One region of the Pseudomonas sp. P9_2 genome, then DNA from elsewhere that is predicted to be linked to it. Evidence: riboswitches for the same ligand, from Rfam matches in the RefSeq annotation. Region 1 holds a riboswitch; the other holds the start of a gene.

The links. Region 1 has a riboswitch for cobalamin ahead of QMK52_RS16550 (ABC transporter substrate-binding protein). Riboswitches for the same ligand answer to the same signal wherever they lie in the genome.
Positions count from the first base shown of each region.
Region 2: it holds a riboswitch for cobalamin, as region 1 does, so the genes downstream of both, QMK52_RS19885 (CbtB domain-containing protein) here and QMK52_RS16550 (ABC transporter substrate-binding protein) in region 1, are expected to answer to the same signal.

Region 1 is NZ_CP125376.1:3,695,333-3,701,042, reverse strand. It holds gene QMK52_RS16555 (DNA/RNA non-specific endonuclease) at 1-509, shown strand, start outside; cobalamin riboswitch at 532-726, shown strand; gene QMK52_RS16550 (ABC transporter substrate-binding protein) at 841-1,851, shown strand; gene QMK52_RS16545 (FecCD family ABC transporter permease) at 1,848-2,852, shown strand; gene QMK52_RS16540 (ABC transporter ATP-binding protein) at 2,849-3,613, shown strand; gene QMK52_RS16535 (GNAT family N-acetyltransferase) at 4,197-4,688, opposite strand; gene QMK52_RS16530 (alpha/beta hydrolase) at 4,678-5,607, opposite strand; gene tspO (tryptophan-rich sensory protein TspO) at 5,607-5,710, opposite strand, start outside.
Region 2 is NZ_CP125376.1:4,448,883-4,454,592, forward strand. It holds gene QMK52_RS19855 (fatty acid cis/trans isomerase) at 1-526, shown strand, start outside; gene QMK52_RS19860 (acyltransferase family protein) at 608-1,633, shown strand; gene nfuA (Fe-S biogenesis protein NfuA) at 1,693-2,277, shown strand; gene cobM (precorrin-4 C(11)-methyltransferase) at 2,400-3,146, opposite strand; gene QMK52_RS19875 (cobalamin biosynthesis protein) at 3,218-3,610, opposite strand; gene QMK52_RS19880 (CbtA family protein) at 3,607-4,311, opposite strand; gene QMK52_RS19885 (CbtB domain-containing protein) at 4,323-4,511, opposite strand; cobalamin riboswitch at 4,608-4,812, opposite strand; gene QMK52_RS19890 (hypothetical protein) at 4,929-5,498, opposite strand.

The DNA of each region.
Region 1 (5,710 bases):
GCGGCCACCTGGTACGGCGCCAGGACCCCAACTGGGGCGACGAGGCGAACACCGCCAACTTCGACACCTTTCACTTCACCAACTGCTCGCCCCAGATGAGCGGCTTCAACCAGAAGACCTGGCTGGAACTCGAAGACTACATTCTCGACAACACCCAGCGCTGGAAAGCCCGCGCCACGGTATTTACCGGGCCAGTGTTCGCCGATGACGACCGACTTTACCGTGGCGTAAAAATCCCCAGGGCGTTCTGGAAAGTAGTGGCCTACCTCAGCGACGATGGCAAACCGTCCGCCAGCGCCTACATGATTGACCAAAGCCGCGAGCTGGGCCAACTCGACCTGGTATTCGGCCCGCTTCGCACCTACCAGCGCAGTGTGATTGCGATCGAACAACTGACCGGCATCCGCTTCGCCAACCTGGCCGACTACGACGGGTTCAGCAACGAAGAGCGCGCCACAGGCACCCGGATCGAAGCGCTGATCCGCGGGCCGCAAGATATTCGACTCTGATTCGCGCCTACAGGGTGTGATCGCTTACCATATCGCCGCCGGTTCCCGTATGGGACTAACAGGGAATTCGAAACGCCGCACGCGACGTGAACCGAAACTGCCCCCGCAACTGTAGATGCCGAGCCTGCTCCCCACTGCCACTGGACCGCGTCCGGGAAGGCGGGAGCAAGGCGACGACGCATCAGTCAGGAGACCTGCCGGCCCAGCTAATTCACTAACCGGCGGGGTGTCCGGGAAGGACATCCTGGCCCTGCCCATCAGCAGCGTCCATGGGCGTATTTCCGAGCCGTACCTCCCCTGCTGCACCTACGGTTCACAAGGAGATCGCCTCATGCTGCCACGCGTTACCGCCCTGATCGCAGGCTTGGGTATGTGTGCCCTGGCGCAAGCCGCGCCCACTCAGTACCCGTTGACCGTGCAAAACTGCGGCAGCACCCTGACCTTCCAGCACGCCCCCGCCCGCAGCGTGACCATCGGCCAGGCTGCCACCGAGATGCTCTACGCCCTGGGCGTGGGCGACAAGGTGGTCGGCACTTCGCTGTGGTTCAACAACGTGGCGGCGCAGTACAAGGCCCAGGACGACCGCATCGAGCGCCTGGCCAACAACGAGCCAAGCTTCGAAGCCGTACTCGCCAAGCGCCCGCAACTGGTGGCCGCCGAGCTGGAATGGGTGGTGGGCCCCCAAGGCGTGGTCGGCACCCGTGAGCAGTTTCATGAACTGAAGATCCCCACCTACCTGTTGCCGTCCGACTGCGAAGGCAAGGACAACCTGGTGGGCGCCGATGGCACCCGGTTGGAGCCCTTTCGCATCGAGACGATCTACCAGAGCCTCCAGCAACTGGCACAGATATTCGACGTACAGGATCGCGGCCAACAACTGGCCGACGAACTCAAGGCGCGCCTGGCCAAATCCGTCGCTACGGCGCAGGGCAAAGGCTTGAAGCAGGCCAGCGCACTGGTGTGGTTCTCCAGCGCCGAAATGGCCAGCGACCCTTACGTAGCCGGCCATAAGGGCGTGCCGCAATTCATGCTGCAAACCCTAGGCCTGCGTAACGTCGTGCAGTCCGATGAAGAGTGGCCCGCCGTGGGCTGGGAAACCATCGCCAAGGCCAACCCCACCTTCCTGGTGATCGCTCGCATGGACCGCCGCCGCTACCCGGCCGACGACCATGAAAAGAAACTCGCCTTCCTGCGCAGCGACCCCGTGACCCGCAACATGGACGCGGTCAAGAACAACCGTATCATCATCCTCGACGCCCTGGCGTTGCAGGCGAGCCTGCGCACCTTCGAAGGCCTTGAACAACTGGCCGCCGCCATCGACGGCTACGACCTGGGCCAATGATGCGCAGCCTACTCGCCCTGGCGTTGCTGCTGCTCGCCCTGCTCGCTGGCGTCGCCATCGGTGAAACCGCCATCGAACCGCAGGTGGTGCTGCAGGTGCTCGCCAATAAACTCTGGGGCGCGGGCTTCGTGCTGGACCCCATCGACGAAGGCGTGGTGTGGAACTATCGGCTCACCCGGGCCCTGGTGGCCGCAGCCTGCGGCGCAGGGTTGGCAACGTGCGGCGTGATCCTGCAATCGCTGCTGCGTAACCCGCTGGCCGATCCGTACCTGCTGGGCATCAGCGCCGGCGCGTCAACCGGCGCGGTACTCGTTGCCTTGATTGGCGTGGGCGGTGGCCTGGTGTCGTTATCGGCCGGCGCGTTTGTGGGGGCGATGGCGGCGTTTGCGCTGGTGACGCTGCTGGCGCGGGCCAGCGGTTCGTCCAGCGGTACCGGGCAGATCATCCTCGCAGGCATCGCCGGCTCGCAGTTGTTCAATGCTTTGACCGCGTTCCTGATCACCAAGTCGGCCAGCTCCGAACAGGCCCGCGGCATTATGTTCTGGCTGCTGGGCAACCTCAGCGGCGTGCGCTGGCCGTCGGTGTGGTTGGCGGTGCCGGTGGCGGTCGTGGGGCTCGCGGTGTGCCTGTGGCACCGGCGCGCACTGGATGCGTTTACCTTCGGCAGCGACTCGGCGGCCTCCCTCGGCATCCCCGTACGCCGCGTGCAATTTGTGCTGGTGGCCTGCGCTGCGCTGGTGACGGCGGTGATGGTGTCCATCGTCGGCTCCATCGGGTTTGTCGGCTTGGTGATTCCCCATGCGGTGCGCCTGTTGCTTGGCACCGGGCATTCGCGCTTGTTGCCGGCCAGCGCCTTGGGTGGCGCGCTGTTTTTGATCGCTGCGGACGTGCTGTCGCGCACCCTGATCAAGGGCCAGGTGATTCCGGTAGGTGTGGTGACCGCATTGGTGGGCGCGCCGGTGTTTGCGCTGATCCTGATTGGCCGGAGGAATGCGCGATGAGCGTGCTCAGTTGCAGCGGCCTGGGCTTCAAAGTGCGTGAGGCGCAGTTGCTGCGCGACATTGACCTGGACGTGCAGTTGGGTGAAACCCTCGGGATCGTCGGGCCCAATGGTTCAGGCAAATCCACCCTGCTCAAATTGCTGGCTGGATTACGTGTGCCGGCCAGCGGCGATGTTCGCCTGGGTGGCAAGCCGCTCGGTGAGTTGTCGCGCCGCACCATCGCGCAACAGCTGGCGGTGGTGGAGCAACAGGCCGACACCGACGACGCCATCCGCGTGTTCGACGCCGTGGCCCTGGGCCGCACGCCGTGGCTGTCTGCGTTGAGCCCGTGGTCGCGTGAAGACGATGCCATCGTGCACCAGGCCCTGCACGACGTAGATGCTACCCACCTGAGCCAACGCGCCTGGCGCAGCCTCTCTGGCGGCGAACGCCAGCGCGTACACATCGCCCGCGCCCTGGCGCAACGGCCGCAGATTTTGTTGCTGGACGAGCCGACCAATCACCTTGATATCCAGCATCAACTGGCGATCCTCAAAGGCGTGCAAGGCTTGCCGGTGACGACCTTGATTGCCCTGCATGATCTGAATCAGGCGCTGACCTGTGATCGCCTGGCCGTACTGGATCGCGGAGAACTGGTGGCGCTGGGCGCACCGCTGGAGGTGCTGACGCCACAGCGCTTGCAGGAGACATTCGGGGTGCAGGGGCATTACCTGACGGACCCGTTCGACGGTGCGCAGATCCTGCGCCTGCGCTCCAACTGAAACCGTGGGTTGTAACAGCGGACGGTAACCACGATGCGAAGCGAGTCGCTCTTGATCTGCTTTTGATCTTAGGCGCCCCGTTAAACCACGCTGGCCGGAATTCGACAGGGATTTGGGGGGTAAACCGGCAGGGATGCCGGTTTAGCCGCCCCGCGCCATGGATGGCGCGTGGCGGCGGCCCCCCAAATCCCTGTCGGATTACGGGCACACCGAGCCTAAGCGAGGTGCCGAGTGGTGGGGCAAGAGCGTTTTGCTTACTTTTGCGCTTTTCAAAAGTGAGCCGCCGTCAGGGCGGAACCCTAAGTGGCCGTTACCTAAATAACGGATATGTACGCGGTCAAATCCAACATCCCGGTCGGCTGTCAGGCCGTCTTCGCAGGCAAGCCAGCTCCCACATTTGGATCGCGCTGCGTCAGTTAGAACAGCGCCGGCTATCCGGTCGTCACGGGAGCAAGCTCCCTCGCCACAGGTCCAGCGTCGCACCAAAGTTGTGTAGATACCTATGCCCCGATGAGGGAGTGTCAGCAAATACATCGGTGACTGGCCCACTGCCATCGGGGGCAAGCCCCCTCCCACATTGGTTCTACAGAAGTCGGTGCATATGGGTTGTCTGCCATATCGGGTCGGCCTCGACATCCACCACTTCGAACCCCTGCCGCCGCCAGAAATCAATCGCGCCGGGCAGAAACGGATGGGTGTGCAAGTACATCACCTCCACGCCATCCGCCCGCGCCAGCGCCTCCAGCGAGCGGTACAACCGGCCCGCCAGGCCCAGGCGGCGCACTGCCGGGAGCACATACAGGCGCACCACTTCCACCGTCTTGCGCCCCTGGTAGTTCAACTGTGGGAAGCGGCCGTCGTAGGGCCGATAAGCCACTGCGGCAACGATTCGACCTTCGGCACGGGCAATCAAAAACCGCCCGCCGCCCTCAAGGTAGATGGCTTCAAACTGCGCCAGATCCTGGGGTACTCCGGTGGCACTGAGCGTTGGAAACAGTTCATCCCGCGCCTGCAAAGCGAAACTCAGCACCTGGGGAATGTCAGCGGCCTGCACCGCCTCGATACTAACGCTCATCGCCAAGGATCCGAGCCGTTATCCACTGGCGAGCGTAAGCCAACACGCGATCGGCCATCGCCACCGGAAAATGAATAAACCCATGGGCCGCTTCCGGCAGTAGATGGGCCTCAACCGCCGCCCATCGCTCGGCGATAAGCAGGGTGTCATCCTTGAGCGGGTCCAATTCGCCCACGAACATCAGCGCTGGCGGCAGCCCCTCAAAGTCCCCATACAAGGGCGACAACGGTGGCTGCCGGCGCGCCTCGTCGCTGATCCCCGGCGTCAGCAGGCGCAGCGCCTGGACCATGCCCGGACCATCCAGCAACAAGGTGCCCGGCCCGGCCATGCGCACACTGGGCGTGCCGGTCAAATCGTAGACGCCGTAATACAACACCGCGCCGCTTACCCGCTGGAGCAACTCGGGCCATTGCTTGAGCGCCAACAAGGTGGCCGCCGCCAGGTGCCCGCCGGCCGATTCACCGACGAAAAACACCGGCAGGCCGGCAAACTCCGGGCAGTCCGCCAGGAGCCAGCGCGCAGCCGTCAGGCAGTCGTCCAGCAACCCTTCGATCGGCGTATCCACCGCCAGCCGATAATCCACCGACACCACCGCCACGTCGCACGCGTTGACCATGCCGAGGTTAAGGTCGTCATCCATTTGCGCATTGCCGATCACCCAGCCACCGCCGTGGATATCCAGCACCACGCCTTTGGGCTTGCCACTGGGGCGCAAGATGCGCACGGGCACCGTGCCCAGCCTTTTCAGCTCAACCACGGGCGCCTTCTTGAACGTCTGGCTGGCGCGTAGCAGTGCCTGGATCATGCGCGGCGTCACGCGGTTGCGGACTTTAAAGCGCGGCATCCACGCCAGTTTCTGATTGAAGCGGCGCATCTGGGCCAGTTCGGGCTCGCTGGCGGGCCAATGCTGGTAAGCCATCAGCGATTATTACGCAGGATCGAGAAGTTCAACGCCGCAGCCACGCATAGCCACGCCAGATACGGGAACAGGATCAGCCCGGTAATCAAATCCAGGCGCACGG
Region 2 (5,710 bases), 750 kb from region 1:
CGACCCAATCAACCGCTGCACCGGGGCCTATTGCTCGCGCACTGGTATCGACCCGGCCTTGCGGGACGCCGAACAGGCGCTTAGCCGCCTGACATCGCGCCCGGCGGCGGGGCTCAAGGTGATCGACCAGTTGCCCGAAGCCACTATGCTGCGCATCGAAACCCAGGGTGGTCAGCGCGTGGTCTACAGCATGCTGCGTAACCGTGCCCACAGTAATGTGGCTTTCCTGTTGGGTGAGGCTTATCGCTACCAGCCGGGCCTCGACACACTGACCATCTATCCGGGGGTGATGAGCAGTTACCCGAATTTCATGTTCAACATTCCAGCTCAAGAGGTGCCGCAATTCGTCACGCAAATGGAGCAGGCCAAGGATGCCAAGCGGTTTGAGAAAATAGTCGAGCGCTGGGGGGTACGCCGCAGTCATCCGCAGTTCTGGCAATACTTCCACGATTTGTCGCGCTACATTCGTGAAACCACGCCAGTGGAAGAGGGTGTATTGGACATGAACCGCTACGAGAATCTATAACTACTGTATTGGTCCGGTCATTTCTCCAAGTGAGCACTGAAGCAGTCGGATACCTACCTACGGACTGGACAGGGGACACCGATGTTGATTTCAGTGCAGTTTCTACGCGCCTTGGCGGCATGGAGTGTGGTGGGCCACCATTTCATGCAAGGTTTTTTCAACTTTGAAGCCAGCAACGCGCTGGAATCTCTGTTTGTCGACAAAGGCGCCATTGGAGTGGATGTGTTCTTTGTCATCAGTGGCTTGGTGATTTACCTGGCGACTGCCGACAAAGCGCTGAGCCCCGGGCGTTTCATGCTGATGCGCATAGCGAGGATTGTTCCGGCGTATTGGTTCTATACCTTGATCATGATTGTCGTGGTTGCCGTTGTGCCTGCGATCTTTCCAGAGGCTCGGCTCGAACCCGGTCATGTACTCATGTCGATGCTCTTTATCCCGGCCCAAAACCCGGGAGGCTTCGGCGTCTATCCCCTGCTCGATGTCGGGTGGACACTGAATTTCGAGATGCTGTTTTATTGCCTGTTTGCTTTTGCCTTGCTGGTGCCCGCGGCCTATCGCTTGTGGGTGGTAGCAGCGCTGCTGTATCTGGTGTGCTACATCATCACTCCCGCCTTTGACCTGGCCAGCGGCTTCTACCATGAGGACATTATTTTCGAGTTTCTGATGGGCATTGTGATCGGTATGCTTTACCGGCGTGGCCTATGTCAGGCCAGGGCGTGGTTGCCGTTGCTGGGCATCGCGGCGGCGCTGGCGGCGATTTATCATGGGGCAGACATACCCCGTGCGCTGGAATGGGGCGTGCCGAGCGCGATATTGGTTATCAGTTGTGTGACCCTGGAGCGTTACTTTCAAGATTCTCGCGTTTTGAAGCTGCTTGGTGATTGCTCTTACTCGGTGTACTTGATCCACGTGCTGGTGCTAGCCGTGGGGCGATGGGTCGCTGACCGAACCGGAATAGATCCCTACACAATCCTGCCGGTATGCATTGTATTGATAGTACTGGGCGCCTATGGCAGCTACCAATGGCTCGAGAAGGCAAGCTATCGCACGCTCAAGCGTTTACTGGGTATTGAGGGGCGGGCAATTATTTCCCGACAAAAATACTAGGACTTTGTACCTCTGTAATGATTTGGCGTAAACTGCCGGCAAGCCTGTGAGGAGTTTCCATGACTGCCATAACCATTACCGACGCCGCCCACGATTACCTGGCTGACCTGCTGTCCAAGCAGAACACCCCGGGTATCGGCATCCGCGTCTTTATCACCCAGCCCGGCACCCAGTACGCCGAGACCTGCATTGCCTACTGCAAGCCTGGTGAAGAGAAGCCTGAAGACACCGCCCTGGGGCTCAAAAGCTTCACCGCGTACATCGATGCCTTCAGCGAAGCTTTCCTTGACGACGCCGTAGTCGACTACGCCACCGATCGCATGGGCGGCCAGTTGACCATCAAGGCGCCCAACGCCAAGGTGCCGAACGTCAACGCCGACAGCCCGGTCAACGAGCGCATCAACTACTACCTGCAAACCGAGATCAACCCGGGGCTGGCCAGTCACGGCGGCCAGGTGAGCCTGATCGACGTGGTGGATGACGGTATTGCCGTATTGAAGTTCGGCGGTGGCTGCCAAGGCTGCGGCCAGGCGGACGTGACCCTGCGCGAGGGCATCGAGCGCACCTTGCTTGAGCGTATTCCCGAGCTCAAGGGCGTACGTGACGTGACCGACCACACGCAGAAAGAAAACGCCTACTACTAAGTAAGGCGTTCACTGCGAGATTAAAAAACGGCGCCCCGTGAGCGCCGTTTTTTATGCTCTAAATTCAGCAAGTTATGATGATTGTCTGATAGTTTGGATTGGCTGTGGATTAATCCATTTCTTCAGGGGCGATAGAGGTGGGCGTGACCTGCGCGGTACAGCGAGGATTCGCCAAAGCTATCATTTGCCAACACCCGCCCGACCACAATCAGCGCCGTACGCCGAAAGCCTTTAGTCGCGACCTTCTGGGCAATATCACTCAACGAACCCACCACCCAATCCTGGTCCGGCCATGTCGCGCGGTGCACCACGGCGATCGGGCAATCTGCACCATAGTGCGGCAGCAGCTCAGCGACGATCCTTTCCAGATGATTGACCCCCAAGTGAATGGCCATTGTCGTGCCGTGCCGGGCCAGGCTGTCGAAGTCCTCACCCGCCGGCATGCTGGTTTTATCTGCATAGCGGGTCAGGATCACGCTCTGGGCAATGTCCGGCAGGGTCAGTTCGGTTTCCAGCAACGCCGCGCAGGCAGCCACCGCCGTAACCCCGGGAATGATCTGGAAGGGAATGCCCAACTCGCGCAAGTGACGGATCTGCTCACCAATCGCCCCATACAGGCTCGGGTCGCCGGAGTGCACGCGCGCCACATCCTGGCCTTGCGCATGGGCGGCTTTGATCACGTCGATGATCTGTTCCAGATGCAGCTCGGCACTGTTGACCACCTGGTGTGCCTGATGACCTTCCAGTACCGCCGCAGGCACCAGCGAGCCAGCGTAGATGATCACCGGGCAGCTGCGGATCAGCCGCTGGCCCTTGACGGTAATCAGTTCCGGGTCGCCGGGGCCTGCGCCGATGAAGTAGACGGTCATGGGGAATTCCTGTTGAAAAAACGGGCGAGCATGAAGAATGCTCATGATCGAGAGCGGCAATTATCGGGATTTTAACCGGCGCAGGCCAATGCAATGGTGGCCTGGATGGTTTTCTTGCGGGTGATGAGCAGGCGGGCGGGGCCGTGGGCGAGTTGCTCAGCCAGGGCCAATGCGGCGCTTTCGGCGACGCCGTAACAGCCGGTATGGCTAAATGCTACGGCTGATTTGTGGCTCAGCCGATGTTCAAAGCCGGCCAGTTGTTCGGCGCTGAAACACTGCAAGGGCAGGCTCAACAATTGGGCCAGGGCCACCAACCCCGGCTCAGCCTGTTTGCGATCAATGCTCGCCAGCGCGGTAATGCGTTGGCGTTCAATGCCGCCTTCGGCGAGGGCGCTATCAAGGAGTTCCAGCAGGGTTCGGACATCACAACCCCGCTGGCAACCCAGGCCGACGACGAGGGTCATGCCGAGTAGTGTTCGTCGCGGTTACGGCGGAACAGCCAGGCACTGATCAGACCAAGGGCCAGCCAGAACGCCACATTGGTCAACTGCGATGCGATCTTGAACTGGGCTTCGAGGGCCTCCGGGGCCAGCATGGAGTGGACTTCCGGCTGTGGGGCGCCAATCACGTGGGGTACGGCGACGATCGCCACGCCCAGCACTTTGAGCAACCAGCCGCGACCGAACACCAGCAAAGCAATGCCGGCAGCGGTAGACGCGGCAGTGCCGATCCACCAGATCTGCCGTTGCGCCAGATCAGCGGCGGCGGTGCCCGGCAGTTCAGGCGGCAGGCCCAAGGTCGGCGCAAGTACGAATGTCGCGTAACCGGCCAGGCCCCACAGTAGCCCTTGAGCTGTACGGGTTGGTGCGCGCAGGGTGTACAGGCCGGCCAGCATCAGCGCAAACCCGACCGCAACGACCAGGTTGCCACCGGTGGTCGACAGCACGCGCTGCCAGCCATTTTCCGGCTCCCAGGCTTCGGCGTCGTGGGTGTGGGCAGCGGCGCCAGCAGCATGTTCATGGGTGACTTCGGCAACAGCTGGAGCCTTTTCAAAGGTCTCCGCCTGCAAAATCAACGGCGCGACCCACAAGCTTTGCAGCAGGGTCAGCAGCAGGGCGGCCAACAGGCCGGTGAACCCTGCAGTTTGGGCAATACGCTTGATCATGTCGGCAGGTCTCAGTGGCACGGGAACGCGGCGCTATGGCGGGTATCGTGGGCCGCGTTGTGCACGGCTTCGATATGGGAGAAACCGGCGAAATACACCAGGCACGCGCCAAGGATTGACGCACCGATGGCGGCGGTCAGGCGTTGGCTCAAGGTGGCAGTGCTGCTGGCGGAGGGCGAAGTGCTGCTGATGATCGACATGGCGCGTCCCTTTCAGGTGTCAGGGTGAAACGAGCGCATGAAAACCCCGCGAGCCAGGCTCGCAGGGTTCTGAACAGCGCCCGCCCACCGCGGGTTTGTTATCTGATTTTTTCGGGCCGGTCTCCGGGCTTGCGAGGGGACTTTTGAACGTCCTGAAAGCGTCGCCTTCCCATGCATTTGCACAGTGGCTGTGACACTTCGCTCGCTTACCGTTGCGGGGGCAGCACCGGACTCGTCGACGCATCGACTCACCGGTTTCCCGTTTCACCCTGTGAAGGGCACCCGAAACAAGATGTGTAGGAGAGCATGACGCAGTGATGTACGTCAAATTGATGCGTCTTGACGAACACCCCTTGCCTGTCGAAGCCTTGCGATCAAGTGTCAAACATCGCCGACTGTGTAACTTGACCAGATTAATTAGTTGGGTCTATAACGCAGCAAAACGGTATGGTGCTGCCCCATGAAAGTGGGCTTTGTTAGCATGTGATTGATGTTTGCAATATCGAATCTTCCATCTTCTGCGCCGGGCCTGCCATTGTCACCAATACCGATATCTAGCTCACGAAGTGCCCGAGGGTTTTGCAGGAGTATCTTGGCATACAAGGTTGCCTCGGCGGAAAAAGTTCTGGTGCTTGGCACCTGACCTGCCGCTTCTTTCAATTCGTTAACGTTTACAAAACGGTCATTTTCGCCTGCGGCGTACTCACGAAAGTGCTGCTTTATCTTATTCATCACAGCGTCCTGTTGGTAATGGACTACCTTAGGGCGGGCGCTGGTGGGCTGTTCCACAAGGCTGCTCAAAAGCGGCTCTGATCGTTTGAATCGCGGCAGATTACTATGATTGTTCAGTGCGGCCGGAGGGCTGGCCAGGGAACTCTGCGGCGCACGCTCAACAGCGTCAGTACTGACTCGCGGTTTGTTATTGATTGCACCTGTATCGTTAAAAAGAGCGAAGGGAGTGGGCGCGTTAGAAGTCGATATCAGCATGATTCATTCCTGAAGCCAATGGATTAAAATTCGCCACATTTCAAAAACACTTCGCTAATTGCGAAATGGCAGGAGTGTCTGTATGAAATGAGCACTGCTGCGTGGTGTCGTTCTGCGCGACCGTTCCGTATTGAATATGACATCATATTGCAGGCGCTTTTGCGGGATCGGCGCAAGCCTTACAAAGACTGAGTTGGTTAAGGCACAGGCTG